Regions from separate parts of the Sporosarcina sp. GW1-11 genome, predicted to be linked through region 2. Evidence: riboswitches for the same ligand, from Rfam matches in the RefSeq annotation. Region 2 holds a riboswitch; each other region holds the start of a gene.
What was found. A riboswitch is a leader RNA that binds a small molecule or an ion and turns the genes downstream of it on or off. The one in region 2 is predicted to bind thiamine pyrophosphate.
Positions count from the first base shown of each region.

Region 1 (10,000 bases), on a different contig from region 2:
CAATGAAACCACTCCTTACATATTATGAACTTTCAGGAGTAGTATGGCCGTAAAGAAACCTTTTATACGATTATTTTTTATACGTTGTAACAAATGAAGGTCTTGGGAAAATATTTGGACGTTTATCAACACCGTCATCTGTGCCTCGTTTGGCGTGCGCTTTTCCATACGCCTGTGAGGACTGCCAAGCTGTAAAGGATTCCTCATCATCCCACATCGTCAAAATGACGTATGTATCAGACTCTACAGGACGTAGTACACGAATGGCCACGAAACCAGGTTCAGCCTCAATCAAACGCGCACGATTACTAAAACGTTGTTCAAAAATCTCGCGGCCATCTTCAGATACGGGTACATTATTCAACACAGCGAAACGTCCGGAAGGTAGATCACCGCTATGATCCATTACTTCATACTCGACTGCATTTTCCAAGTGTGTAGTTTCAGCCTCTTGTAACACTAAAACTTCCTCATCGTTATTCAAAAGAATCGCACGTGCTTCTTCCGGTAAGTTACCTGCATCTTCTAGTGGACCTGTCCATTTAAATAATTTCATAGTAGACACCTCATCATCTTCATTTTTAGTGATTGGTAATAGTATAACCGAGAAATGAAAATGCTTTCAATGAATAAGGAATGCGTCAATTACGTGTAAGACATAAATAAGTGGGTGAAATATTAAATTAATTACATGCAGGAGGCTAGTAAATATAAAAATTGAGATCTGAACTTGAGGGATGCTCATAGTCACTGTTGATAAGGCGCAGAAGTCTGTAGCGATGTGGCATAACTAATAAATAGACATAAAAACACCTCCCTTTATAAGGAAGGTGTTTTCTCTGTTTATGTAAGCCGTCTTTGCCGTAGTTTAGTCATAGAAAGTTTTAAACCACCACTCCTCAAAGTGGGTGTTTGCGGAAATGTTCCTGTTTGTCCGGATTGCTAAAAAGGAATCCGGCACGCCATTCCCATTTCGTAATAAACTCCCTTTTACAGCTTAAAGGTTAAAACTTAATGTACATACGAACAATACAGCTTGTAAATTAATAGTACACCCGGACGCGTAAAATTGCAAATGGAAACTTTTGTTGTGAATTGAATCTTAAACGGCAGGTGGAACGTATAGTGAAGAAACCGCAAAGGGGCGATATGCTCTATGGAAACTAATGAAAAGGCTACTGAAAATAAGGAAATAGTCACTACGAGGGAATTACAGGAAATCAGTGCGTTAAATCAAGAAGTGGAAGAATTACGTAAGGAAGTTAAGCAACTACGAGAAGATCTCGAGTTGATTGAAGTGTTCCAAAAGAAGCCTGTTGTAACTGCTGACGTCATCGGGGTTATTGGGTTTTATATTATTGCTGGACTCGTCATTATAGGAATATTTTTTTAACCGAATGGTACATAAGTGGAGGAAAAAAGCTGAGTGTTCTAAAAGTCGATGAGTGTTCAAACTCTGAATGTGATACCATAAAAGTAGTAGGTACATAGACGGGGGTGTTTTTTTTGAAAAAGGTAGTTACGGTTCAGGCGAATACAGTGGAAGAGGCAATTCAACAAGCTTTAATTATGCTAGAAGTGCCATTGGAGCAAGTACAAGTAGAAGTGCTAACGAATCCCGGTAGACGTTTAATGGGCTTGAGGAAAGCACTAGCAGAGGTAAAGGTTACTAGTGTAGATCAAGTTGGAGAACCGCCTATTGCACGAGAACTTTCTAAAATCGAAGAGTTAGCTAGTTTATTGGATGACGTAGATTTGAATGGACCACAAGCGGTTAATCGTCCAGCGAAGAAAGAAATACCGGATATGAATAATCAGAGCGATGTAAGTGCTGCACGTATACAAGAAGGAAAAATACAATTCCAGTTTAATGATAATTCATTACCGTCAATTATTCCAAATGAAAATGCTTTACTGTATGTCAATGGAGAACTGTGCACGCAACCTATATCTATCCAGCCAGAAGATCAAGTGACTCTAACGATTTGTGATGAAGTTGTTGCACCGAAGTTCACGATTCAATTAATCGAAAAAAATATGATTGCATTACTTTCATTTACACCGGGGAAACGTATAAAGCGTTCATTAGCAAATACGGCTTGGTCTCCAAGATTAGCTATTCGCGTAGACGAAGTGACTGAAGTTACGAATGATATTAAACCGCAACAGATTGTCGATGAATTGAAAGTGATGGGTGTGCAACAAGGCCTTGTATTTCCTGCAATTAAGAAAGCGACGGAAGTAGATAAGCCATATGAATTGATTGTAGCGAAAGGAACACTTCCTGTAGAAGGCACAGACGGTGATTTGGAAGTGCATGTTCGCTATGAAGCGTTTGATCCGAACAGTGAAGAAAAAGTAGATTTTCGAGAAATGAATGCAATTACGAATGTCAAAGAAGGGCAAGTTATCGCGACGCATGTTTTACCTGTTGAGGGAACTGCCGGACGAAGTTTACTAGGACATAAAATTCCGGTAAAACCAGTGCGGGATGTTATATTGCGTCTTGGTAAAAACGTGGAGCAAGTCGATCGGGATCTAGTGGCATTGATTTCAGGAAAGCCAGTGATCGTGTGGCGCGATCGATTAGTTGAAATTGAAGTGAATAGTGAATTTAACCACCCGGGAGAAGTCAGCTTAGAAAGCGGAAATATTCGATTTGAAGGAGACGTGCGGATTGGAGGAAATATCCTACCCTCAATGTTTGTAGGGGCGACGGGTAGTATTTTTGTCGGAGGATCTATAACGAAAGCAACCATTCATGCGATGAAATCTGTGATGGTACGAGGGAATGTGTTATCCTCTACGATTAGTGTCGGTAAACAGGAGGCAGCGATTAACGAACTAGCTAGATTAATCAAAGAGGTAACTCATTTACTTGTGCAGATTAAAGAAGCTGTCGATCAAATATTTATTATACGTGGACAAGGTGAAGCAGATTTGAATCCATCTGAATTAAAACGTTTAATTCAATTATTGATGGAGAAGCGCTATGCACAATTGGAAGATTTGAATAAACAATTTATCCAGAAAGTTCGATCCCAAAAAGCAACCCTAGATGAAGAATGGACAAATGTTGCAGATTCGCTGTATGACATCTTCATAAATCCAATCAATGAAGATATGCAGAATCTTGAGGAGTTTGGCCGAGTCGTAGAAGAAGCTCAAATCCTTGCGCAATTGTACGATGGCGGGAGCTCACTACAGACGAAATTATCTGTTCCATATGCCATAAATAGTACGCTTTACAGTAATGGTCATATTGAAGTTTATTCTAAGGGTGTATATCATTGCAACTTGAGTGCTGAACAGACGATTAAAATTAATGGGGTGTGTCGTGGAGGAGAAATTTCAGCACCTTTTGAAATTGTTTTACAGGAGTCAGGTTCAAAGAATCCGGTGAAGACCGTAATTCGGACGAGTGCAGAAGGTTGTATCAAAATTGGTAGGGCGTTTGCCGGTACAGAGATTTATGTAGGCATACGAAAACACGTATTTACGAAGGATGGTACGAATATTACTGCGCGTTTGAATGCAGAAGGAGAGTTAGACCTTGGATGACGGCTGGTTAAGAAATTTACACTGGTGGACCAGTAAAGTTGGAACATAAGTTGCGGGTATGAAAGAACATACAAAAGTGAAACTAGATAAATCAATAGATCCTGCGAAGTCGTCTGTAAAAACCAGCCCGTCACAAGCCGTCAACTGTTAGTCATTGAAATTACTGGAAAAATAATCATTTAAGAAAAGGTCCAAGCATTTTGCTTAGACCTTTTTAACGTGAATAAACATAACAACTCCCCACATTGCATAAACTACAAGTACATTAATAAATCAATGAAAAATATTCTCAATTACACTTGAAAAACGTTCTCAATAAGAGTATGCTAAAAGCAACGAAAGATTCGGAATCATAACTTGAAAGGTCGGGGTATACAATGTATAAAGTAGTAGTGTTGGCAATTATGGCAGGAATCGGATTCGGTGCAGCAGCAGGATTTTCTATAGGAAGCCAAGAGATGACAGGTATGTTAGCGGGCATTGCGGCACTAGCATTCATTGCAGCTCCGGCAGCAGTTGTTTGCTCAAGTAAAAAGAAAAAGTGGGAACAAGCTCATTAATCTCTTGAAAAAGGTCTGGAAATCTTATAGATTTCCAGACCTTTTGTTTACAATGTAACTTCAATTTTAGTATGCGGACCAACCGTTATCAGCTTCCATAATTACACCATTAACATAGGATGATTCGTCAGATGCTAAGAATAACGCAATGTTTGCGATTTCTTCTGTTGTACCTGGGCGGCTCATCATGTTGACTCCTCTAAGTGCTTGCTTCATGCCAAACTCATCAGGTTGTGTTAAATTATTCGTGATATTTGTTGGTACTGCCGCCGGAGCAATTGCATTACAACGAATGTTTAATGGACCATAGTGAGAAGCAACATTTTTTGTCATGCCTGCAACTGCGTGTTTAGAGGCTGTGTAGGCTAGCCCTCCACGTCCTCCAGTTACTGCGGAGATTGATGCCATATTAACAATGACACCCGCCTTTTTCTCTTCGAAAATCGATAAAGCTTTACGCGTCGCACGCATTACACCTGTTGTATTAATAGCTAATACTTTGTCCCATACGTCATCGGTAATCGTTGCTGCTGAATACATATTGTCTATAATACCTGCATTATTGACAAGAATATCGAGCGTTCCAAATTGCCCAACTGCTGTATCGATCATGTTTTGAACGTCATCTTCCGCAGTTACGTTTGTTTTTACTGCAAGTGCTTCTCCTCCAGCGGCTTTGATTGTCTTGACGGTTTCTTCTGCACCCTCCATATTCATATCCGCGATGACAACTTTTGCCCCTTCACGTGCATATAATTCTGCAATTTCACGTCCGAGTCCAGAGCCAGCACCCGTTACAACTGCTACTTTGTTTTCTAATCGTTTCAACAAAATCGCCTCCAATTTAATTCATACCTTCATATTATAGTATACAATTTAACATTAAAGTATTATGAACAATAAATTGTTTTTTTAGTATGCTGAGCGGAAATTTTAATGGAACGTCAAAAAACAGCCTAAACAGTCAGTATGAAACTGATTGTTCGGGCTGTTTTATTTTCATCCGACATTATTGAACTTTTACGCCTTCCACCGCTTCTTTTGCAGCATAAAGTGCTTGTTTAACATCAGCGATTAAATCTTCAATATCTTCAACGCCTACTGAAAAACGTAGTAGACGATCATCGACACCGCGACGATTCCGCTCTTCGATTGGAATATCCATATGTGTTTGTGTCGTTGGGTACGTGATGAAACTTTCCACTCCGCCAAGACTCTCTGCGAATGAAATAAGTTGCATATTTTCTAGGAAAGGACCAACCCATTCGCTATTTTGTACACGGAAAGATACCATACCACCGATTCCTGCATATAGCACGTCCACGATTAAAGGTTCTTCTTCCAAATAGGCAACCATCGCTTTGGCATTGGCATCATGTTGTTTCATGCGTAAGTGTAATGTTTTTAGTCCTCGGACAACGAGCCATGAATCAAGTGGTGAAAGTGTTGCGCCAATTGCGTTATGCTTCGTAAACAAACGCTCGCAAAGTTCCTCTCCTTTTGCGACAACTAGACCAGCAAGTACGTCATTATGTCCACCGATATATTTTGTTGCGCTGTGGATGACGATATCTGCACCTTCTTCAATCGGACGCTGGAAATAGGGCGTTAAAAATGTATTATCGACAACTAGCAGTAAGTTGTGCTTTTTTGCGAGCTCAGCATAGATTGAAATATTGATATTCAACATCAGTGGATTCGTAGGTGTTTCCAAGAATATCGCTTTTGTGCGCTCTGTAATTGCCTGTTCCACTTCCGTGACATCTTCAAATGATAAGTAGCGTGTCGTAATCTGATACATTTGCTCATATTGATTGAACAAACGATAAGTTCCACCATACAAATCTTCAGGCGCAAGTATTTCATCGCCTGTTTTGAACAGAGATAGAATTAGCTGAATCGCTGCCATTCCAGAGCTACAAGCAAACCCTTGATCACCGGACTCTAGATTAGCGATTCCTTCTTCTAGAACGGAGCGTGTCGGATTTTTTGTGCGTGTGTAATCGTATCCAGTAGATTTTCCAAGGCCATCATGATGATAAGCAGTTGATAAGTAAATAGGGGTATTGATCGCACCAGTTCTCTTATCTGAATTATTTCCTAATTGTACTAATCTTGTTTCTAATCCGTTGTTTGTCATCAACATTCATCCCCTTTAGAAAAATAAAAAAAGACCTCTTCATTTCGAATAGGCCCTCGAACATACAAGTTTGTTTGTCGTATTCTCATCTTCAAGGTGAGTGTTCACCCTTGGAATTAGCACCATGCCGATCCGGCTGGTTGCTGAGACATCTTTGGGCCTATCCCTCCGTCTCTCTCGATAAGAATATTCGAAATATAAGAAATACTAGTGACAAAATCATTCTATCATTCAGACATAGTAGATGCAAGCTTCTCTCCTAGATAGGAGGTTCATTTTTCGTTCAACTAAAAAATTTGCTATACTAAAAAGTAGGTTGAAAGTTGAAAGGGGACGAGCGCATTGGCTTGGGGTTATGTCGCTTTAGCAGCGCTTGTAGAGATCTTTTGGGTAGTTGGATTACGTTACTCGGAGACTTTTTTACAATGGACTGGTACGACCGTAGCAATTATTTTTAGTTTTTACTTCATCATTAAAGCGTGTGAGAAGCTCCCTTCAGGAACTGTTTATGCTGTATTTACAGGATCAGGAGCTGCTGCGATTTTAGTAGTCGATATATTCGTTTTCAAAGCGGACTTTACGTGGATCACTTTGTCATTTATCGCGTTGATTGTAATAGGGGTTGTTGGTATTAAGATGACAACGGATGAAGCAGATCAGCAAGGAGGCGATTAATCATGGCTTGGGTCTACTTGGCGATTGCCAGTCTAGGAGAGATTTTTGGTGTCATGAGTATCAATTATTATTTACAAAAGCGCTCGATGACACGATTATTTCTCATTGTGGGCATCTTTAGTTTCGGCTTTGTTTTTCTTTCCCTTGCTATGCGTGAAATTCAAATGAGTACAGCTTATGCGATTTGGACAGGCTTTGGTGCAGCGGGTGCGGTAGTAATGGGGATAATCATTTTTAAAGAATCCGCTAGCGTCAAGCGCATCTTCTTTTTATCGTTAATTATCGTAGGGGCTGTTGGTTTAAAGTTATTCGGCTGACTGAAAGGGTTTGAGGGAATTGGTGTATTGGACCAAGTTTCAATTTGTAAAATGGCAAGTAACGCTGGCGGCTACTGAACAAGGTCTGTGTTACGTAGGATTGTCTGACAGTAGCGAACAATATTTGACCGACTGGTGTTACGAGAAATTCGTTAAAGTAGAAATAGTGGAAAATGCTAGTGAATTAGCAACTTATGCAAATGAAATTGCTAAATACTTATCCGGTGTACAGACAGACTTTAAAGATATACGGATGGATCAACAGGGCACGCCATTTCAACTTGAAGTATGGAACGCGCTTCAAGAAATACCTTATGGAGACACGGTCAGTTATTCAATCATTGCTAATAAAATAGGCAAACGATCTGCTGTTCGAGCGGTCGCTTCGGCCATCGGGAAAAATCCGCTTCTCCTAGTGATTCCCTGTCATCGAGTCGTTGGAAAAGATGGAAGCTTGTCGGGGTACCGGGATGGAAAAGAAATAAAGGAACAGTTGCTTCAATTGGAAAATAGTTCAAAGATAATTGGTTGACAATGTAGAAGTCTATGCTAAACTGGAAATGTTCGACAATTCAATAATCATAACTAGGGGTGTCCAGCTAAACTGGACTGAGATGGAATGAAATGAACCGCATGCATTCCGAACTCTTTGGACCTGATCTGGCTCGTACCAGCGTGGGGAAGTTTTATCTTACAATCGACGTGCTTATTTGTGCGTTTTTGAAGACCAGGTCCATTACGATGGAACTGGTCTTTTTTTCGTCGATTCCCTCTACTTGTATGTAGTCATGGTCTACCCTCAAAAAGGAGACGATGACAAAATGAAAAAAGCAACAGAAGAAATTCAGATTCATACGTGTTTTCCGGCAAGTAAAAAAGTGTATGTGCAAGGTAGCCGTCCCGATATCCTTGTCCCAATGCGTGAAATCGCCTTATCACCGACTGTGACAGAACGAGGTGAATTTCCAAATGAACCTGTTCGAATCTATGATACAAGTGGAAAGTACACAGATGCTGAATATGAAATAAATATAAAAAAGGGACTTCCCGCGATTAAAAAAACATGGATTCTTGAGCGGAATGATGTGGAAGAATACGAAGGACGTGAAGTGAAGCCACAAGATAACGGTTTTCGTACGTCGGAACAAATGAACAATGCTCAGCAATTTCCATTGTTAAAACGCAAACCATTACGTGCGAAAAAAGGACGTAATGTAACACAAATGCACTATGCCCGACAAGGGATCATTACACCTGAGATGGAATTTATCGCAATTCGTGAAGCGGTAGACCCAGAGCTAGTTCGCGATGAAGTCGCTAGAGGACGGGCAATTATCCCTAGCAATATCAATCATCCAGAAGCGGAACCGATGATTATCGGAAGCAAGTTCCATGTTAAGATTAATGCCAATATCGGCAACTCAGCAGTGTCTTCATCAATTACTGAAGAGGTTGAGAAGATGACATGGGCTACACGTTGGGGTGCAGATAGTATTATGGATCTATCTACAGGAAAAAATATTCATACGACACGTGAATGGATTATTCGTAACTCGCCTGTACCTGTTGGAACTGTGCCGCTTTATCAAGCACTTGAAAAAGTAAATGGTCGGGTGGAAGATCTGTCCTGGGAAGTATTTCGAGATACATTAATCGAGCAAGCAGAACAAGGTGTTAGTTATTTCACGATTCATGCGGGTGTGTTATTGCGTTATATTCCTATGACCGTGAATCGTATGACGGGCATCGTGTCGCGCGGCGGTTCAATTATGGCGCAATGGTGCATGTTAAATCACAAAGAAAGTTTCCTTTATATGCATTTTGAGGAAATCTGTGAAATTATGAAACAGTACGATATTGCTTTTTCTTTAGGAGATGGTTTACGTCCGGGTTCAATTGCAGATGCCAATGACGAAGCTCAATTTGCAGAACTTGAAACGCTTGGCGAGCTGACGAAAATTGCTTGGAAGCATGATGTCCAAGTGATGGTTGAAGGGCCAGGCCACGTTCCGATGCATTTGATTAAAGAAAATATGGATAAGCAACTAGAGATATGTCAAGAAGCTCCATTCTATACATTAGGACCGTTAACGACAGATATTGCTCCTGCCTATGATCATATTACGTCTGCAATTGGGGCAGCGATGATTGGTTGGTTTGGTACGGCGATGCTTTGTTATGTGACGCCAAAAGAACACCTTGGCTTACCGAATAAAGAAGATGTTCGCGAAGGTGTCATTACGTATAAAATTGCAGCGCATGCAGCGGATTTAGCGAAAGGCCATCCGAATGCGCAAAAACGTGATGATGCTTTATCTAAAGCGCGCTTTGAATTCCGTTGGCAAGATCAATTCAATTTGAGCTTGGATCCTGAGCGTGCCATGGAATATCATGACGAAACCTTACCAGCTGAAGGAGCGAAAGTGGCTCACTTTTGTTCTATGTGCGGACCTAAATTCTGTAGTATGCGAATTTCACACGATATAAGAAAGTATGCAGATGAAAATAGCTTGGAAGAAAAGCTAGAAATTGAACAAGGTTTGCAAAGGAAAGCAAATGAATTTAAGAAATCTGGTGCGAAAATCTATCTCTGAATAAGGAGTGAGTCATATGACAACGGCGAATTCGTTAGTGTATGACATTGCTTTAACACGTCAAAATTTGCGTCAATTGGAATTGCGTTTAAAGCAGTTACAAGCTAATTGTATTCACCGATTTACAGAATCAACAACTCATCGAGAATGTAA
Region 1 is NZ_JAPMIW010000011.1:70,654-80,653, forward strand. It holds gene ORD22_RS08815 (DUF3231 family protein) at 1-3, opposite strand, end outside; gene ORD22_RS08820 (antibiotic biosynthesis monooxygenase family protein) at 71-556, opposite strand; RNA gene ssrS (6S RNA) at 846-1,041, opposite strand; gene ORD22_RS08830 (hypothetical protein) at 1,157-1,393, shown strand; gene ORD22_RS08835 (FapA family protein) at 1,507-3,561, shown strand; gene ORD22_RS08840 (hypothetical protein) at 3,939-4,121, shown strand; gene ORD22_RS08845 (glucose 1-dehydrogenase) at 4,188-4,949, opposite strand; gene ORD22_RS08850 (methionine biosynthesis PLP-dependent protein) at 5,131-6,261, opposite strand; SAM riboswitch class I at 6,344-6,448, opposite strand; gene ORD22_RS08855 (DMT family transporter) at 6,604-6,936, shown strand; gene ORD22_RS08860 (DMT family transporter) at 6,939-7,253, shown strand; gene ORD22_RS08865 (methylated-DNA--[protein]-cysteine S-methyltransferase) at 7,276-7,785, shown strand; TPP riboswitch at 7,831-7,952, shown strand; gene thiC (phosphomethylpyrimidine synthase ThiC) at 8,075-9,847, shown strand; gene ORD22_RS08875 (hypothetical protein) at 9,864-10,000, shown strand, end outside.
Region 1: another riboswitch for thiamine pyrophosphate. It lies ahead of thiC (phosphomethylpyrimidine synthase ThiC); the one in region 2 lies ahead of thiM (hydroxyethylthiazole kinase).

Region 2 (10,000 bases):
AAATGCCACCAATCCCAACGAGCGGCATCGACGGAAATGCGCTACGAATTTCTTCGATTAGTACAGGTCCTACAACAGCGGATGCATCCAATTTTGACGTGGTTGGATAAATTGGACCGAGTCCAACGTAATCAGCACCGATCGACTTTGCCAGACGTACTTCCTCTACGTTATGTGTAGAGACACCAAGCCACTTATCTGGACCAATCCGTTTACGGACGAGGCTAGCTTGCTCATCGTCTTGCCCTACATGTACACCATCGGCATTAAGTGCAAGTGCCAGATCTACATCGTCATTGATGATAAAAGGCACGCGGTACAGTCTGCATAAGGCTTGGCACTTTCTCGCAAAATTTAGCAACGCTTCACCTTCTAATGCACCTAGTCCTTTTTCGCGTAACTGAAAACAAGTAATACCCCCACGAAGTGCTGCTTCTAAGACAGCTAACGGTTCGCGTGTATCAACATTTTGTGTACCCATGATAAAATATAGACTCATCGCGTTTCGTACATCTGTGTTCCGCATCAGTTCATCTCCTGCTTTAACTTGCTATAAGCCCAATGATTCGTAGGTCCGTGTCCAGAGCCGATACGCAGGCCGTTTTCAATCGCGACTTGGATGAATTGTTTTGATTCAGCCACTGCGTCAGGAAGGGAGCAGCCTTTAGCTAAAAATCCTGTCAAAGCTGCTGCGAATGTGCAACCAGTCCCGTGTGTATCCTTTGTGTGGATCCAAGGAGTTGTCAGTGTGAATGACTGGCCTTCGCAATCGACGTAATAATCTTTTGCTTCTAGTACATCGTTGCGGTGTCCGCCTTTCATGACAACTGCTTTTGCACCTAACCCAATAATTATTTGTGCAGCTTGCTGGATCTCCTCATCTGTAACGATTTTCATCCCCGTTAGCACTTCAGCTTCCGGAATATTAGGTGTCACAATCGTAGCAAGAGGAATCAAGTGATCCTTCAGCGCTTGAATCGCTTCTTGTTGCAACAATGATTGACCACCTTTGGCAATCATGACAGGATCAATTACGAGTGGGATGGGTGGATATTCTTTTAGCACAGTAGCAATCGCTGTAATAATTTCTGCCGAGAATAGCATGCCTGTCTTACACGCTTTCACATCAAAGTCATCTAATACCGCCCGCACTTGTGCGACGACGCCTTCTTTGGCAACAGGATAGACCCCATGAACGCCTTGCGTATTTTGTGCAGTCACTGCTGTTAGTGCTGATGTACCGAATACTTCGAGCTCTTGAAACGTTTTTAAATCTGCTTGGATACCTGCTCCACCACCACTATCTGAACCAGCGATGGTTAGCGCCACTTTTACTGTCAATGAAAAAACCCCCTTGCGTTAGTTATACTAAGAACGTTTTTGTTTCACGATCTAATGTATGTAGTATATTTAAAAAATTCATAGCAAAATCACCAGGCCCTGTTGAAATTTTAGCTGTTTCTTCGCCTACTCGTTTATAAAATGAAAGTGCCTCTGCAGTTGCTTCTAACGGCTTTTCCATTCCTGCAGTTAAGAATGCACCTACTACAGAGCTAAGCAAGCAACCTGTACCCGTTATATTCGTCATCATCGGGTGACCACCTGTAATGGTTAGCGTAGAGTGTCCGTCCGTAACGATGTCTACTTCACCGGATACTGCTACAAGACATCTATGCTCGAGTGCGACCTCTTTTGCAATTTTTTCTATATCTGCGTTACCCTCGCCAGCATCCACGCCTTTAGCATGCCAAGGAATGTTAGCGATTGCGGCTAGCTCACCAGCATTACAGCGAATGACAGTCACATCCACTTCTTTTAATACGTGTAAGGCACTTGCTTTACGGAAAGGTGTCGCTCCTGCGCCGACGGGATCTAATACGACTGGTTTTCCAGCTGCGCGCGCACTTTTTCCTGCTAAAATCATCGCGTCTACCGTTTGTTGTTTTAAAGTGCCGATATTTAGGACACTACAAGCCGCCACATTCGCGATATCTTCTGCTTCTTCTATTGCATCCGCCATGACCGGAGAAACGCCAAGAGCTAATAGTCCGTTTGCTTGGAAGTTGGCTACGACAAAATTTGTAATGCAGTGAATTAGCGGTTGTTCTTTTCTAAGTTGTTGAATCAGTTGCATGTTTCTCTTCCTTTCTTTAAAGGTATATATACAAAAAACCCATACAAAGATGGGCTGTTGGGTACGCGAACTACCCACTTCCCTCCGCTAGCATGTACTAGATCAGGTTCCAAGGGTTTGCATAATTACATCTCAGCCGAATGACGGCACCCCTAGTGGTGAATATGAATTAGACAGCCTAATTATAACATACACATCTAAAAGGATAAAACGATACCGGAAAGAGAAGAATATATTGTATGAAATTGAGTGATTGCGCATAGTGAGGAAAGTGTAATGATATGTCCAACATTACATAATCCCTTAAGTTATGACAGAGGATTCATATGGAGTAGCCAAAAGGAGTGGATAGAAAAATGGAGGATTTATTCGAAATTCAACGGATGACACATTCATTGGGTGAATTATTTTTTGCCTGGACAGATAGCGGGGAATACTATCGAGTCTATAAAAATAAACAGCAAGTATATGAAGGTACGGCGGCAAAACTTACCGATGGGGAGCTCGATACTAGACAACCTTTCCAATATACGATTGAACGTGTCGATGGAGGGCAGGTCAAGGACGTCATCGTGATTCAAACATCTGCTTTAACAGAAGTAAAAGAAGACGAACATCCGTTACAGCGTTTAGTCATTACGGTTATTGTAGCTTCTTCGCAGATTGCTTTGTCTTGGGAACGCATCAAAGGAGTAGAAACATTTGATATTTATCGAGACGGTAAGTTTCTACAGACCGTGGAGGATAATCGTTTCATCGACCGCGAAATGGATGTATCTGATTCTGTCACCTACAGCGTAACTGCCACTCGTCCATTGATCGACAGTAATCGAAAATTGAATGTTAGCAAATCGATTGCAGCCACGCTATTTGAAGCTGTTATACCATCAAGTACTAACAACAAACCGACAGAAGAAATTTATACATTCACTGTTCGTGTCAATCGCCGTGATCAATTATTACGTCCTGTTACGGATCACAAAAAAGCGAAAGAAGTAGCACGATGGAAGTTTCGCTACGCCACATTTTTGAAAGAGGATATCATCAAAAATCCAAACTTTATGTCACCGTTCCCATACTTTACAGGAGATGATCGGAATTTTGATGTGCAAAGTGAACGTTTCCGGACACGCGTTGACATGCAAGGTGAATTTACGGCTGGAAAGAGTTCGCTTACGTATACAAAAGCAACTGGTCCAACGATTGGTTTGAATTATGTAAAGCGCTATAAACGCCACGACCATGCTTCAGTAGATGATATTGTAATCGAGCGCTTAGACGCAAAGCCGACAGACATTCGTTTTACAATATCTCATGATGTCGGCAATCCGCTGACAGCTTCACCCCCTATCCACTACGAAGTAACAGGACGTCTGGATCAGGAAGGCAATATAGATCTGGTTGGCTATCATAATATCTCGCCTCATCATGAAATCTATCTTTCACTCGATGATCAGGAGTGGCAGACTGTACATCTGGCGGAAAGTGAAGGGTTAGCTTATTTGTCAGGTGTGCCAGGCAATAATTATTGGCGTTATATGACATGTGACTAATGTAATGACAAAAAAACGCTGTATTCCTATTTGGAGTACAGCGTTTTTTTGTCATTATAGTAATCCAGTTGCAAAAAACTAAAACTCTATTGTACTAGTATGCGAGAAATGTTGTAAACACTGCTGTACGAAAATAGCATCCTTACCTTCAATTCCATCGCCTAGTAAGTATAATTCTAGGCATTTTTGTCAAGGCTACATGATATTAAAAATGTTAGAGGGTTTTCATATGAAAAAAACAGGATCTATAAGCGTTTTACACGTTATTTTCCTGTCCATGACAATGGTTGGTTTGAAAAATCATGTAACCATTATTCCGTCGTTACTAAAAGGGGCAGGGAGGGATGGGTGGATATCTATTCTGTTGGCTACTATTGCAATCTTTCCTTGGCTTTTTCTAGTACTTTACATTCACAAGAAATCGAATCAACAGCCACTAACAGAGTGGTTGGAAAACACTATTGGAAAAGTTGCTTCAGCCATTGTTCGGTATGTGGTCGCCATTTTTTTACTTATTATGGCCGCTTTTACATTAGGTGAGACAATGTCGTGGATTATTTCTACCTTTTTACCGAAATCGTCCGTGGTGCTATTGTTAATCGTTTTTACTATTCTATGCATCCTACTTGTTACTACCAACTTACAAACGATTGCGATGGTTAACGTGCTCGTTCTCTTTTGGGTCGTTGTCTTAGGTTTTTTTATTGCATTTACAAATCTGCAAGTAAAAGATTATATGTTGCTCCGACCCTTTTTGGAGCATGGGTGGCAACCTGTTCTAACAACGACCGTGTTTGCTGCATCCGGTTTTGTCGAGATCCTGCTTTTCCTGTTCATTCAACATAAAGTAAAAGATCGTATTCGATGGTATCATTTTGCGGTCATGCTATTCATTTTAATGGGGTTAACAATGGGGCCTACCATTGGAGCTATAACGGAGTTCGGCCCAATCGAGGCGGCGAAACAAAGATTTCCAGCCTATGAAGAATGGCGAATTGGGTCAGTTGGTCGTTTTATTGAACACTTTGACTTTTTTTCGATTTATCAATGGCTGACTGGTGCATTCATACGCGTGGGGCTTCTTTTATTCATTGCAGCGGATTTATTGAAGATGACGGGAGATAGACAGCGTATTTGGAAAGTACTAACGCCAGCCTTTTTCTTTATGACCTTGTCGTTGGTTCCTATGGGTGACGTTCTTTTTCATCGCATTAAAGGAGATTATTTATTGAAAATCACCTTTTTCTTCATGCTTTTACTCTCCCTTTTTTTGGGAACTGTTGCCCTTGTCTCAGGAAAGTCATCTAAGAAGATCAAAACATAAAATCTATGCAGAAGATGGTGAAGAGCAATGGAGTCGGATGAAAAGGAAATGGATTTAAATTCCGTGAAACAAATGTTTCAAAAATCCGCTGATATTCAGTTTCAATCCTATACGTTCAATCAACGTCAAGTAGTATTTATCACATGCGATGCTATGATTGACCAGCAACTATTGAATCAAGTCATTGTTCAGCGAGTTCAACTTATAATGGATAATTTGAAGGGTGAAACGATAGAAGAAGCGGTCGTTGCGCAATTACACATTCCGGATTTTAAAAAAGTAGAAGACATTAATGAAGTAGGTACACTCGTGTACACCGGCCATTTACTTTTATACTTTGAAGATGAAGGTTTTCTCTTTTCGAGTAATATTGCGAAAAAGCCAAATCGTAATCCAGAGGAGACAAAAATAGAAGTACCGGTAAAAGGGCCAAGGGATAACTTTATTGAAGATGTTTCGGTTAATATTGCGTTAATCCGAAAGAGGTTACCAACGAATTCATTATGCGTAGAGAAGTTCGAATTGGGGAAACGAACTAAAACGACGGTAGCTCTTCTGTATTTTGACGATATTTCCAGTAAAGAGACATTGTATAGCATAAAAAAACAGTTGAAAAAGGTCAATACCGACATTATCTATAGCGGGGACATACTGATGGAAAGTGCGAATATGAGTGCCAAACTTTTTCCAAGGCATGATTATACAGGTCGACCCGACAGTGCGATTCAAGCGCTTGTAAGAGGACGGTTCCTTATTCTTATTGACGGAGTAGCTTATGGTGTGATTACGCCAGTGAACCTATTACTGCTTATAAAAACAACTGATGATGATGATAGCCCTACCATATTCAGTTCCCTTGATCGATTACTGCGTGTTTTTGGGATGGCCATCGGTATTGGTTTGCCGGCATTTTGGCTTGCCTTAACAACTTTTCATCAAGATCAATTGCCACTTCTATTACTGGCTACAGTCGTAAAGTCGAATACGGGACTTCCATTTCCTACAGCGCTTGAAATGTTAATTATGCTAATTATGTTTGAATTATTTCGGGAAGCCGGGTTACGTCTTCCATCAGTACTTGGAGGAACGATTGGTGTGGTTGGTGGGTTAATTATTGGTGATGCCGCCATTCGGGCCGGAATTACTAGTCCGGCGATGATTGTCATTATTGCGACTTCGACGATTGCAACTTTTACGTTGGTCAATCAATCGCTAGTGGTAGCCGTGAGTGTGCTACGGGGGTGTTTCATTATCCTAGTATCGTTTTTTGGAATGTTTGGGTTCCTTGTCTCACTATTACTTACTATCCTTTTTTTATCAAACATTCGTGTGTTTGGGGTTCCGTATATGAATATTGCGGCAGATTTAAGTTGGGAGACACTGAAGAAGTCATATCTGCGCTTATCAGCTAATCAATATAAGGAACGTCCGAATATGTTGAATCCCAAGGATAAAACACGGAGTAAAGAGGGGGAAAAATGAATAAACGTATACTAGTGATGATCGTGCTACTTTTGACATTCCTTTCAGGCTGTTTAGATATGAATGAACCTGAAAGAATGCTTTATGTTAATGGAATCGGTATAGATTTTAAGGATGGAAAATATGAGCTTTATACTCAGTTTGTTAATTTTTCCAATACAGCAAAATCCGAACAACCTATTGATGTTGAGGCAGTGCAGGCTGAAATCGGACATGCTACGGGTGAGACAATGGACGAAGCCATTTTTGAATTATACCATTCCGTAGATCAAAAGATTTATTGGGGTCTTATGACCTATATTGTTGTATCAGAAGAAGTGATGGTAAATAGGAAATTGAGTCCGGTTATCGATGCTTTTATTCGCTTTAAAGAAACGCGGTACCAAATATGGGTGTATGCTACTAAAGATTCCGTGCAAGACGTTCTATTAATAAGGCCTGTTCTCAATGCATCATTAACGTTGTCTAAGCTTAGTGATCCCAAGAACTCCTTTAAGCAGGAATCTTTTATTGAGCCAGTAGATTTCCGCAGAGTTATTGTCGGCCTGAACGAACCAAGCCACGAAGTAAATATTCCGCTAGTTTCAGTAGAGGAAAATTGGCAATCGTTGAATGGTACCATTAAAGCACCGGTTTTATCAGGGGTTGGGGTGGTTACTCCGACTAGCTTCAAAGGATTCATCTCGGGGGACAAAGCGCTTGGAATACAGTGGATGTCAAGCAAAATGAAAAGAGGGCAAGTGACCTTTAAACTGGACGGGGGAAATTACTTCACAATGATTATAGATCATGTGGAAGTGAAAATTAAACCAATTGTCCAGAAAGGAGAAGTGAAGTTTGATATTGATGTCCAGTTGGAAACATCCGTCAGTAGTATTGGAGGAAAGATTACAAAAGCGCAGATTCGCAAGGAGATAAAAAAAGTGATTAAAAATGATATCCAAGCAACGTATCAAGAAGCTTTGGAGAAAGACATTGATATTTACAATTTTTCTAACGTTCTATACCGTAAAAACGTTAAGGAGTGGAAGAAGTACCACAAAGACGGTGAACTTGACTTGACAGAAGATTCTATTCGAAACCTTAAGGTAACTATTACCAATCTTACTTCTGAAAGAAAATCATATGAAGAGACGATTAAACCTTAAGGAACAGACTCACAACTATGGAAAAGATGCTTTCCGTTCAATAGACTAAAATCGTGGCGGGGAGTGGTATCCAACTTGATATATCAAAGTTGCAATACTACTTCCAGCTTTGTATATATTCTCATTTTATAAAGAGCGAGTTAGGTTTTAATAGGTTGCTTCTATGCGATGGATGGACAGAATTTCTTTCAATTATTTCCAGCTAGATGTAAATAGTTGAAAGAACCACAATACTCCGATAGAATAAAAGATAATTCTTGTAAGCGTATTCATTTGACATAAAGCTAGTAAAAGATTCATATAGTAGCTTTGTGTGCAAAAATGATTGCACTAAAGTACAAGCAAACTAAAGTGAATAGGGAGTGTGAAGCAATATGGTACAAACTACAGAAAATCAGGTGTATGCGAACCCGAATACAGAAGGTGCAAAGGTTCATTTTAAAGAACGCTACGATAACTTTATCGGTGGCAAATGGACAGCGCCTGTAAAGGGTCAGTATTTTGATAACACAACACCTGTGACGGGGAAAGTGTTCACACAAGTAGCGCGATCCACAGCAGAAGATATTGAACTAGCACTCGATGCAGCTCATGCAGCAAAAGACGCGTGGGGTAAAACTTCAGTTACTGAACGTTCAAATATTTTATTGAAAATTGCAGACCGTATTGAAGAGAACTTAGAGATGCTTGCGGTTGCAGAAACTTGGGACAACGGGAAAGCAGTTCGAGAAACATTAAATGCAGATCTTCCGTTAGCGATCGATCATTTCCGCTACTTTGCTTCTGCTATTCGTGCGCAAGAAGGCGGCGTTAGCCAACTTGATAATAATACAGTGGCCTATCATTTTCATGAACCACTTGGCGTTGTCGGACAGATCATTCCTTGGAACTTCCCGATCTTAATGGCAGTGTGGAAACTCGCGCCCGCATTAGCAGCGGGGAACTGTATCGTCTTAAAGCCAGCAGAGCAGACACCTACCTCTATCTTAGTGTTGGTTGAGTTAATCGAAGACTTGCTTCCACCGGGCGTTCTTAACGTCGTCAACGGCTTTGGTCTAGAAGCGGGTAAGCCTTTAGCTTCTAGTCCACGAATCAGCAAGATTGCATTCACGGGTGAGACGACAACTGGTCGTTTGATCATGCAATATGCATCTCAAAATTTAATTCCTGTTACGTTGGAATTGGGTGGGAAATCTCCAAACATTTTCTTTGAAGATGTAATGGCAGAAGATGATGCGTTCTTGGATAAAGCAATTGAAGGGTTTGTTATGTTCGCCTTGAACCAAGGGGAAGTATGTACATGTCCGTCCCGTGCATTGATTCAAGAATCTATTTACGATAAATTTATGGAGCGTGCACTAGAACGCGTAAAAGCGATCAAGACAGGCAATCCGCTAGATCCAACAGTGATGATGGGTGCACAGGCGTCTACAGAGCAATTGGAGAAAATCCTTTCGTACTTAGACATCGGTAAGCAAGAAGGTGCTGAATGCCTGACAGGTGGAGAGCAAAATATGCTAGAAGGCGACTTGAAAGATGGATATTATGTAAAGCCTACTGTATTTAAAGGCCATAATAAAATGCGTATCTTCCAAGAAGAGATTTTTGGTCCAGTGTTAGCAGTAACGACATTTAAAGATAAGGAAGAAGCGTTAGAAATTGCGAATGATACATTATACGGACTAGGATCAGGTGTATGGACACGCGATATGAATACAGCGTATCGTTTCGGACGTGGTATTCAAGCGGGCCGTGTATGGACAAACTGCTATCATGCGTATCCTGCACACTCTGCATTCGGTGGCTATAAAGCATCTGGTATTGGCCGTGAGAATCACTTGCAGATGCTAGCGCATTATCAACAGACGAAAAATATGCTAGTGAGCTATGATGAAAGCAAACAAGGATTCTTTTGATCGAATCTGTCTCGAGGATCCGAAGTGAAATGGAGGAATCCATCATGCCAGATCGTGTAATAGCTACAGACGAAGCATTGGCCCTCATTAAACTACTACAAGAAAAACATGGTCCTTTAATGTTTCATCAGTCAGGTGGTTGCTGTGACGGCTCGTCTCCTATGTGTTACGAGGAAGGCGATTTGCTTATCGGCGATCAAGATGTCTTGCTAGGTCATATCGGCGATGTGCCTTTCTATATGATGAAAAGCCAATATGATTATTGGAAACATACTCAATTGATCATCGATGTAGTGGATGGTCGTGGCGGGATGTTTTCGCTCGAAGGAGTGGAAGGCAAACGGTTCTTGACTCGATCCCGTGCATTTACAGATGAAGAATATAGACAGTTAACCTTGTAAAAAATGCCTTCCGGGTTTATCGGAAGGCATTTTTGGTTATGA
Region 2 is NZ_JAPMIW010000003.1:65,083-75,082, forward strand. It holds gene thiE (thiamine phosphate synthase) at 1-526, opposite strand, end outside; gene thiD (bifunctional hydroxymethylpyrimidine kinase/phosphomethylpyrimidine kinase) at 526-1,341, opposite strand; gene thiM (hydroxyethylthiazole kinase) at 1,364-2,134, opposite strand; TPP riboswitch at 2,197-2,298, opposite strand; gene ORD22_RS03425 (DUF3238 domain-containing protein) at 2,491-3,687, shown strand; gene ORD22_RS03430 (GerAB/ArcD/ProY family transporter) at 3,917-5,011, shown strand; gene ORD22_RS03435 (spore germination protein) at 5,039-6,493, shown strand; gene ORD22_RS03440 (Ger(x)C family spore germination protein) at 6,490-7,641, shown strand; gene adh (aldehyde dehydrogenase) at 8,016-9,557, shown strand; gene ORD22_RS03450 (DUF779 domain-containing protein) at 9,602-9,958, shown strand; gene ORD22_RS03455 (thiol-disulfide oxidoreductase DCC family protein) at 9,995-10,000, opposite strand, start outside.

Region 3 (10,000 bases), on a different contig from region 2:
GAATTATGAATACCGTGCCTATCGCAAAGGTGATAGTGAAGTCATCACAGTAGATTTACAGTACAACATTGTACATGGAATGGAAAAATACGAAGATGGCGCGCAGTTTTATTGGCCGTTTTTTGATCAGCGCAATGAAACGGATTATGAAAATATGACAATTACGGTAGTACCTCCAAGCGCAGCTTCGGACGTTCTATTTCTAGGATATGATAGCGCTGAGGAAACGGGTAAAGTGAAAGCAGATGGTAGCGTCGTATTTGCTATGGGTACAGTATATTCTGGTGAAAACGGGGATATTAGAGTCATTTATGAACCGTCATTATTTCCTGGTATGAATGCGCGTGACGGAGAAATTCGTCCTGTTGTTAAGGAAGAACAGCAACGGTTAGCAATGGCGCGAGCGCAATTCCTAGCAGATCAACAACGTGCAGGCACTATAGGCGGAGTCAGTGTAGCAGCCGGATTCATAGCGGTTGTGGTAATTGGAATGTTTGCTAACGGCAGAAGGAAAAGACACCGTAAAGAAGCGCAGTATGAAATCGATTCGAACGGTTTTTATGTTCCCCAGAGTGATATGAGTATGCCTGCACTTTTACTTTTCCGAAAAGGAACGGCCACTATAGAGCTGATGTCTGCTGCCTTATTAGACTTAGTTCGTAAAGGTCATGTAAAGCAATTATCCGATGAAGAGTTTGAGTTAGCAGATACGAATGTCAAGTTAGAACATGAAAAACAATTGATACAACTACTGTTCTACCAAATTGGCAAGGACAAAAAGTTTACGCTCGAACAATTAAAAAGCTATACGAAAGCGAAGAAGAATTATGAGTCATTTAATCTAAAATTTACGATGTGGCAAAAGCTATTAAAAGAAGAATTAGATCAGTATGAACTTCATGAAAAAACTACTACAGAGCGTGTGGTTTTGAGTGTAATAGGTTTGATGGGAATAGGAATCGTTGTCTACCTCTTAGTTTACGAATTGTATTTACTTATGTTCGTGGCAATCCTTCTGACGTTAGTTGCTTTAGCATTTGCATTATTCTATCGCGCGCATAACTATGTCGGTATATTATTATCACAAGAGTGGTCCCAAGTAGAGAAATGGATGAAGGAATTGGACACGAAAAAGTGGGAGTCTTTATCCATTGACGATCGATTCCGTGTCTTGATTTACGGTGTAGGAGTCAAACATCCTGAACTCGATTCCTACTACAATGCATTCGCCCATGCTCAACAGCAACTGGATGAAAATCGCACAAATCCAAACCAACGTCATAGTAGCAATTATGAGGAATCATACTACGGAGGCATGGTGTATAACCCCGTCTTCCTAGCAGGTTCATTCAGCCAAGCATCCACTAACGTAGCCGCTAACACGCCAAGTAGTGACAGCTATGGCAGTAGCAGTAGTGGGGGAACAGGTGGTGGCGGCGGAGGGTCTGGTGCCTTTTAATGCATTCTTTCAAAGGAGGAAATCATGGGAATTACAATTGTTTGGTTTCGGAAAGATTTACGTATACATGATCATCCAGCCTTAGTCGAAGCGGCAGCACATGGAGAAGTGCTGCCGGTTTTCATTTTGCCTGAAACCGTTCACGCGGCATCAGATTGGTGGGTGCATCATAGCTTGGTAGAATTACAAAAAAAGTTTGAACAGCAACAAATTCAATTTGTCGTTAGGAAAGGTCCACCGGTTGAGCAACTTCTGAAGATCCAGCAGGAAAGCGGTGCTGATCAACTCGTATTCAATGAATTGTATGATCCAGAAAGCCGGAAACAGGAGAAGGAACTGACAGCCACCTTAGAAAAAATCAATGTGCAAGTTCGCTCATTTCAAGGTACTTTACTCGTACCACCCGATGCCATTTTCAATAAAAGTGGGCAACCGTATAAAGTGTTCACCCCTTTTTGGAAGCAACTCCGACAAGAACCGATTGCACAACCACTTCTTGCACCAGAAAAACTTACTCCATCTTCCTTGCGACTAGCTTCATTACCACCGGAAGAATGGGGCTTATTATCACCCCTTTCTTGGCATGAAAAGTTTCAATGGCAGCCCGGTGAAACAGCTGCAATCGAGTGTTGGCAAATGTTCCGTAACGGAGGATTCTCCGACTATAAAGAAGGCCGAGATCTTCCTGCGCAGCCAAATGTTTCTCGTTTATCCCCGTATGTAGCGACGGGTAATATAAGCGTGCGTTCCATTTGGTATAGCGCGCTTGCAACCGATTGGATTGAGGATGAGCAAATTGAAGCCTTTTTACGGCAGTTGGCGTGGCGGGATTTTGCCCATTATCAGTTGCTGTATTTCCCCCACATGCTAGAAAAACCTGTACGTCCAGAATTTGAAAAGTTTCCATGGCAATCGTCAGCAGAAAATGTACATGCATGGAAAACAGGACAAACCGGCTATCCGTTAGTTGATGCGGATATGCGGGAATTATGGGAAACGGGCTATATGCATAATCGTGTGCGGATGATAGCCGCTTCATTTTTAATTAAACATTTATTAACGGATTGGCGAGAAGGAATGAAGTGGTTTGAAGAGACGTTAGTAGATTGGGATAGTGCGAACAATGCGATGGGCTGGCAATGGGTAGCGGGAAGTGGATTTGATGCGTCTCCTTATTTCAGGATTTTTAACCCGATTGTACAAGGAGAGAAATTTGATGGAGCAGCAATCTACGTAAAGAAATGGGTGCCTGAGTTAAGAAATCTGCCGGGAAAATATATTTTCCAGCCAGCAGAAGCGCCTGCAAGTGTATTACAGTCTGCAGGTGTAGAGATAGGAACTACCTATCCGGCACCTATTGTCGACCACAGAGCTGCCCGCGAACGTGCGCTGGCAGCATACGATACGTGTAAAAAAGGTTAAATCTCATCAATGGAATCTAGCATCTGGAAATGTTGTAAAGTAGCAAGATGATATGGACGGGTAGTTCATGTGATTCGTAGGGGAGACAGGCACGGAGAAGTATCAAATCTGTAATGTTTGTAGTGTAGGAAGGTGTCAAAATGAACAGTAATAAAATTATGCAAGGTGTTTGGATTGGTCTTGTGACAGGCATTATCTTAGCTTTATTTTTAAAATCCGTACAGGCAGTTATGGGTTATAAAGTATATACACTGCTGTTGAACGTGGATTATATCCCCATCGTTAAAAACTATCAATTTCCAGAAGTAATCGAAGTATCTTTTCACTTAATTGTCTCCGTGATCCTATGTATAGTCCTCTTGCTACTACTGGATAAAAACACTGATTTCATAAGGAATCGTGTCATATACTTTTCTTTTCTCATCAACACAGCAATCGGTCTTTTATTGTATCCAACCACAACATTTTCTAGTCGCACGCCTAGCTTTTCAGACGCGGTATCGTTGTTTTGGTGGATCGTAGGGCATGCATTATACGGCTTACTAGTGGGTATAATGTTAAAGAGAACTATAGGTAGGAAGAGATAGTCATTTCTGGTATATGCTTCATGGTGGTTGTATATTTGAGTAACGAATAACATCGTACAGGGTGTATACAATCTGCGTGCGTTAAAAAAGCCAATGCACAGTCGTATCAGCGCCATATGCATTCGATGTCTTATAAAGGAAGTGAGTTCTAGATGTTTTTAGCATGGAGCGAAATTAAACGAAATAAACTACGATTTTTATTAATTACATCGATACTATTGCTTGTCTCATTTTTAGTGTTTTTCTTATCAGGTCTTGCAAATGGATTGGCAAGTATGAACAGGGAAGCTGTAGACAATTGGGACGCAGATGCAATTGTACTGACGGAAGAATCGGATAAAAGTCTCTATCAATCGTCATTGGATAAAGACCTGGCGGATGAACTAGGAGCGAAAGAGACTGCGGTCGTTAGTCAAATGGGTTCCATTGCTAATAATGGCGATGCTAAGAAGAATGTCTTATTGTTTGGTATCAATAAGGAGGAGTTCATCACTCCTAAAGTAAGTGAAGGGGATCCGACGTTTTATGTGCAAAACGGTGTTGTCGCATCAGATGCGCTAAAAGATGATGGCTTTAAGATTGGCGATACATTGGAATTATCTTCTAGCGATACAAAACTGACGATTGTCGGTTTCACAGAGAAGGCCCGTTTTAACGCAGCATCTATTTTGTATATGAAGTTAAATGATCTCCAGAAGATTAAGTTCGGGGAGTCATATGAAATGAATAAAGATATGGTCAACGCCATTATCATTAAAGATTCTAAGTGGAACGAGCTAGATATCCCGAAAGATACAGAAATCATCAAAGCAGAAACATTCATCGAAAACTTGCCAGGCTATACTGAGCAAAATCTAACGGTCACGTACATGATCTATTTCTTGTTCGTAATTTCCGCTGCAATTGTAGCAATTTTCCTGTACGTTTTGACAGTGCAAAAAATCAGCATGTTCGGATTAATGAAAGCGCAAGGGATTTCTAGCAGTTACTTAGCTAAATCGGTTGTAGCCCAGACATTTATCCTTGCATTGATTGGTGTCGTGCTAGGTTTCGGATTGACGTTGCTTGCGGGTAGCTTCTTGCCAAGTGCAGTGCCTGTTCAATTCGATTTGACGGCTATGCTTATTTATGGGCTTGTATTAATCGCGGTGTCGATTGCCGGAGCAGTTATTTCCGTCTGGACAATCATTCGAATTGATCCGCTAGAAGCGATAGGAGGGTAAGCGATGGTACTGGAACTACGAAATGCGAAGAAGACTTTCGGAGAAGGTAATACATTAGTTGAAGCGTTAAAAGAGACGAACTTTTTAGTTGAACGAGGCGAATTAGTTGCCGTCATCGGACCTTCTGGCTCAGGAAAAAGTACGTTCTTGACAGTCGCGGGCGGTTTGCAGTCACCGAGTGAAGGTCAAGTCATGATCAATGGCAAAGAGTTGTCACAACTCAATGAAAAGCAACGTTCAAAAATTCGTCTGCAGGAGATTGGCTTCATTTTGCAGGCATCGAACCTCGTGCCGTTCTTGACCGTCGATCAACAACTGGAATTGCTCAATAAAGTAAAGAAAAACAATATGTCTCCTGTTGAAAAGAAGCAACTTTATGAGGATCTTGGGATTACGAAGTTGCATAAGAAATATCCATCCGATTTGTCGGGAGGTGAGCGCCAACGTGTGGCAATTGCTAAAGCGCTCTTCAGTAACTCTTCCATCATCTTAGCTGACGAGCCAACTGCTTCACTCGATTCGGATCGAGCGTTTGAAGTTATGGAGTTGTTGCAGCACGAAACCAAATCGAAGCAAACAGCAACGATTGTCGTGACGCATGATACTCGACTGATGAAGTATTTTGATAAAGTGTATAAAATGACGGATGGTGTATTGGAACTCGATACAACAATTTACGAATAACAAAGAACGATCTAAGGAGATGTGGACCATGTCTCCTTAGATCGTTCTTTTTTGTACTCATAGATTGTATGGACGTGCTCATAGATCTAGGCTGTACGCTCATAGCCTTAGGCCCCGCGCTCATAGCCCTGGGCTTCGCGCTCATAGCCTTGGATTCCGTGCTCATAGCCTTGGGTTTCGCGCTCATAGAAATGATCCCCGCGCTCATAGACTTAGTAATCAGCCAAGCAAGCCAGCCACAATTTTCCGGGCTTGCGAAACATCTTTCGTTCCGTGCACGAGCATTCGACCATCCCGGAACAATACTAATCGATGATCGTGATATTCGCAGGACACTAAATATGGATTGTGTACTAAGTTCGTTACTGTACCTCGGATTGAATCGGCATATGGTGCTAACTCGACTTGACGGCTTTTCGGCCATGTTAGTTGTACTGTATCACGTCCACATAACAAGGCTGTTCGAACGACTTCACTTGCTGATAAAAATGGATACGTCGGCTTATCTGAACAACTTGGACAGCTTGATTTTTTCATACTGTGCACATCAATCGCAGCACGTTCACCCGACCACAAATCCACAGACTCTAAGCGGGGTTGCATCTCCGCGCCTGTCATATGTTTTAGTAACTCAGCCACTTGACGAGCAGCGGTAGTCACGACAATCGGGCTGATGACGCCGACTGTATCGCAAGTGAGCGATTGTGGAGGTAATACTTCGAGAAGGCAATGAAGGCAAGGCTGTCCTTCAGCGACTCCGATAGGGAACGTCAAGCCGTAGCTCCCAACACACGCTCCCATGAAAAATGGAATCTGTAGTTGAAGTGCTGCATCATTTGCCAGTAGTCGCGTCTCAATATTATCCGTTCCATCCAACACAAACTGATGACCTTCAAATAATTCCAAGACATTTTCCGGTGTCACATCCGCTACAATCCCGCGAATTTTCACATCACTATTGATTGCCCGTAAACGTTTTTCAGCAGCGATTGCTTTCGGTAATTGATCGACTACATCTTGCTCGCTATACAGTTGCTGTCTGTGTAAATTCGTCCACTCCAAAATATCGCGATCGACAATAGTTAATTCACCGACACCTGCACGTACAAGCATTTCAGCCCCAGATGAACCGAGAGCCCCCGCGCCAAGTACGAACACTTTAGCGTCACGAATCCGTTGCTGACCCATTGAACCAATTGGCGAAAATAACTCCTGACGTGAATATTTTCCGATCAATTTGGCACAAGCCCTTCTAGCGGACTGCTTGCAACCGCGTAGTCTCTAACAGGCATGCGTCCCGCTTTATAGCCGAGTCTTCCTGCTTCGATTGCTAGTTTCATCGCTTCAGCCATTTTCACTGGATCAGCAGCTTCGGATACAGCTGTATTTAGTAGAACGCCATCTGCTCCAAGCTCCATTGCGTATGCGGCATCTTTTGGTGAGCCGATTCCTGCATCCACAATAACGGGTACTTTTGATTGTTCAATAATAAGTGATAAATTTAAAGGGTTCAAAATACCTCTGCCTGAACCAATAGGAGCTGCACCTGGCATGATTGCATGAACACCTAATTCACATAGCTTTCTTGCAAGTACGACATCATCTGACGTATACGGTAGAACGATAAAACCTTCTTCTAGCAACATTTCGGAAGCGCGTAAAGTCTCTACTGGATCCGGCAATAACGAATGGCTGCAGCCAATAATTTCAACCTTTACCATGTCACATAATCCCGAAGCTTTTGCCAATTTCGCAATATGCACTGCTTCCTCTGCCGTGCTCGCGCCTGCTGTATTTGGCAATAATGTATAGCGATCTAAGTCCAATTGCTCCAAGAAATTCGGCTGTGATGGTTCGAAAATATTCATGCGTCGAACTGCGAAAGTTAGAATATTAGCTTCTGAAACCGCAACGGCTCTCTTTTGCGCTTCAAATGAAGGGTATTTGCCCGTACCTAATAGTAATCGTGATGAGAATTTCTTATCTGCAATTTGTAACATATTCATCCGCCTCCAACAAAATGTATGATTTCAATTTGGTCTCTGTCCATAATCGGTGCATCGTAGCGTTCTTTTTGTAAAATTTCTTTATTCTTTTCTACAATCAAAATTCGATCGCCAAGCTCTAAATGTTCAAGCAATTGTTGTACCGTTTCTACTTCAGGAAGGACTGCATACGATTTCCCATTCAAATTAATCATCTTTACCATTGAAAATCTCTCCATTTCTACTATACTTTTTCACTTCATCTACCGCATTCGGATGACTTAACGGGGATAAAATCGCCGCACCTGCAACACCACATTTTTCAAGTGTGGTTAGATGTTCGGGCTGTATTCCTCCGATTGCATAGACAGGAATTGTACAAGTTGAAGCTATTTCAAACAGCTCACCCGTGCCGCGTGGAGCCAAACCTTCCTTCGACCGGGTCGCATAAACATGTCCATAGAGTAACCAACTTGCGCCGTCCGCTTCCGCTTGTAGCGCTTCTTCCAATGAATGGACCGAGCACCCAAACTTCAATGAAGGGAAGGCCACTTGTGCGTCTGCAACGGACATGCCGTAGCCAGTGAGTTGAGTCTTTTTAATAGACAGTTTGTTCGCTACTTCTGGCCGCGCGTGGATGATTAACTTATCAAGCGGAAATTGAGAATCCGTAAGACGTAACACTAAATCTACCAATTGTTCATCGGTCTTGGACTTTTCACGTAAGATAAATGCATCGAAAAAGGGTGCTGTTTGCTGTAATTTCAGTAGCAATTCATCCACTGAATGACGATCATCCGTAACACCGATTAATTTCATTCATCTATTCAACTCCAATAGAAAAACCACTTTCCTGAATCGGAAAGTGGTGGATGTGTCGATAAGTATACATAGCTACAGAGCGACTTGCCACTTCCCTCCGCAGGTACGAACCTGATCAGGTAATAAGGGTTTCAGAGCCACACTCTTTTCTCAGTCCTTGTAAAGGATTCCCCTAATGGTCAAAATATTTTATTTTCACAAACTAGCATAGCATGTACTGGGTAAAATGGAAAGGTATGAGTATTCATTTTATGGATTTTACACGAGTAGCAACGCATCTAGATCTAGAATTTCTATAGTTTTCGAACCCGACTGTCGAATCCATCCTTGCTCTTCAAAAAACGTTAATTTCCGGCTAATTGTTTCAGGTGTTGTGCCAAGGTGGGACGCTAGATCTTTTCGGCTCATTGGTAGCTGGACAATCATTTGTCGCTGTTGCTCTGATAAGTCTGCTATATACAAGGCGATTCGTGTGTCGGCTGTTTCCATTGCGATTCGCGCGGCACGTTGCTCGGTATCCGCAAGTCGTGTAGAAAACTCCGCAAGCATTCTCAATGAAATGGAAGGGTGATCTTGCAAAAGTTGCTGCATCTGATCACGCTGAATCACACATAACTCCACAGGCTCCAAAGTTTCTGCGTATGCATCATGAGGTTTAGCATCGAATAGGGAAAGCTCACCGGTAAAATCACCTGGCTCCAAGATGCGGACAAGTTGTTCCTTACCATTTTCCGACAGTCGGTATATTTTGATTCGTCCTTTGTGTAAAATATATAAGCCTTTTGAAACGTCACCATCTGAATATATTATCTCGCCGCGTGGATGTGTAGCGCTATGAGCGAGTCCAACGATGTAATTCATCTGCTCCTTGTCTAAATGATTGAACAGGGGAACGAGTGAGACGCAGGGGCGATAATGTTCTTTGTTAAGACGTGATTGTTGATTCATTCGCTAACACCTTTCTTTCGTTCCGATTAAGCGGTTTATTACTAGTATAGCGTATGAGGCGAATGGCGTTGAGTATGACTAGCAGCACACTCATTTCGTGAATGAGCATACCGGATGCTAAAAAGACTTTTTCGAGCAAGACACCGAGCAATAGGAAAATGACAGTTCCAACCGCAAAGAATGTATTTTGCTTCATATTGCGGACAGTTGCTTTAGAAAGAGCGTATGCATGGGAGAACTGATCGAGTCGATCGGCCATCAAGACGATATCCGCAGTTTCCATTGATATATCAGTACCGCCTTCTCCCATAGCGAGCCCGATGTCTGCTGTTGCAATTGCAGGTGCATCATTGATTCCATCACCCGCCATGGCGACGCGATGACCTTGTGCTTTAAGGCGTTGAACGGCGGCCACTTTATCTTCGGGTAATAATTCTGCGTGGACAGCATCTAAGCCGAGTTGTTCACCTACAAGGTTGGCTGTATGTTTATTGTCTCCAGTCAACATAATCATTTGCTTAATACCGTTATGCCGAAGTTTAGTCAACGCTTCCACAGCTTCTGGACGAATTTGGTCAGCGATTGAAATGATACCGACAATTTTGTCTGCGATACTGACGAATACGGCTGTGTTTCCTACTTTTTCACGCTCTGTAGCATAGTCTTCTATTTCTGGATGAATCGCAATATGGCGAGCAGCCATTAATTTTCGATTGCCAATCGCAAGCTTATTTCCTTCTATAGTAGCGACGATTCCATTGCCTTTGACGACTTCCACGTCTTCTGGTTGATTGGTTAAAGGAATGGCTCGTTTCTTTGCCTCTTTGACAATTGTTTGACCTAGGTGATGTTCTGAAACTATTTCAGCTT
Region 3 is NZ_JAPMIW010000024.1:5,188-15,187, reverse strand. It holds gene ORD22_RS12840 (DUF2207 domain-containing protein) at 1-1,459, shown strand, start outside; gene ORD22_RS12835 (cryptochrome/photolyase family protein) at 1,484-2,881, shown strand; gene ORD22_RS12830 (hypothetical protein) at 3,022-3,468, shown strand; gene ORD22_RS12825 (ABC transporter permease) at 3,621-4,691, shown strand; gene ORD22_RS12820 (ABC transporter ATP-binding protein) at 4,695-5,375, shown strand; gene ORD22_RS12815 (ThiF family adenylyltransferase) at 5,595-6,611, opposite strand; gene ORD22_RS12810 (thiazole synthase) at 6,608-7,381, opposite strand; gene thiS (sulfur carrier protein ThiS) at 7,378-7,584, opposite strand; gene ORD22_RS12800 (thiamine phosphate synthase) at 7,568-8,179, opposite strand; TPP riboswitch at 8,258-8,366, opposite strand; gene ORD22_RS12795 (Crp/Fnr family transcriptional regulator) at 8,441-9,130, opposite strand; gene ORD22_RS12790 (heavy metal translocating P-type ATPase) at 9,108-10,000, opposite strand, start outside.
Region 3: another riboswitch for thiamine pyrophosphate. It lies ahead of ORD22_RS12800 (thiamine phosphate synthase); the one in region 2 lies ahead of thiM (hydroxyethylthiazole kinase).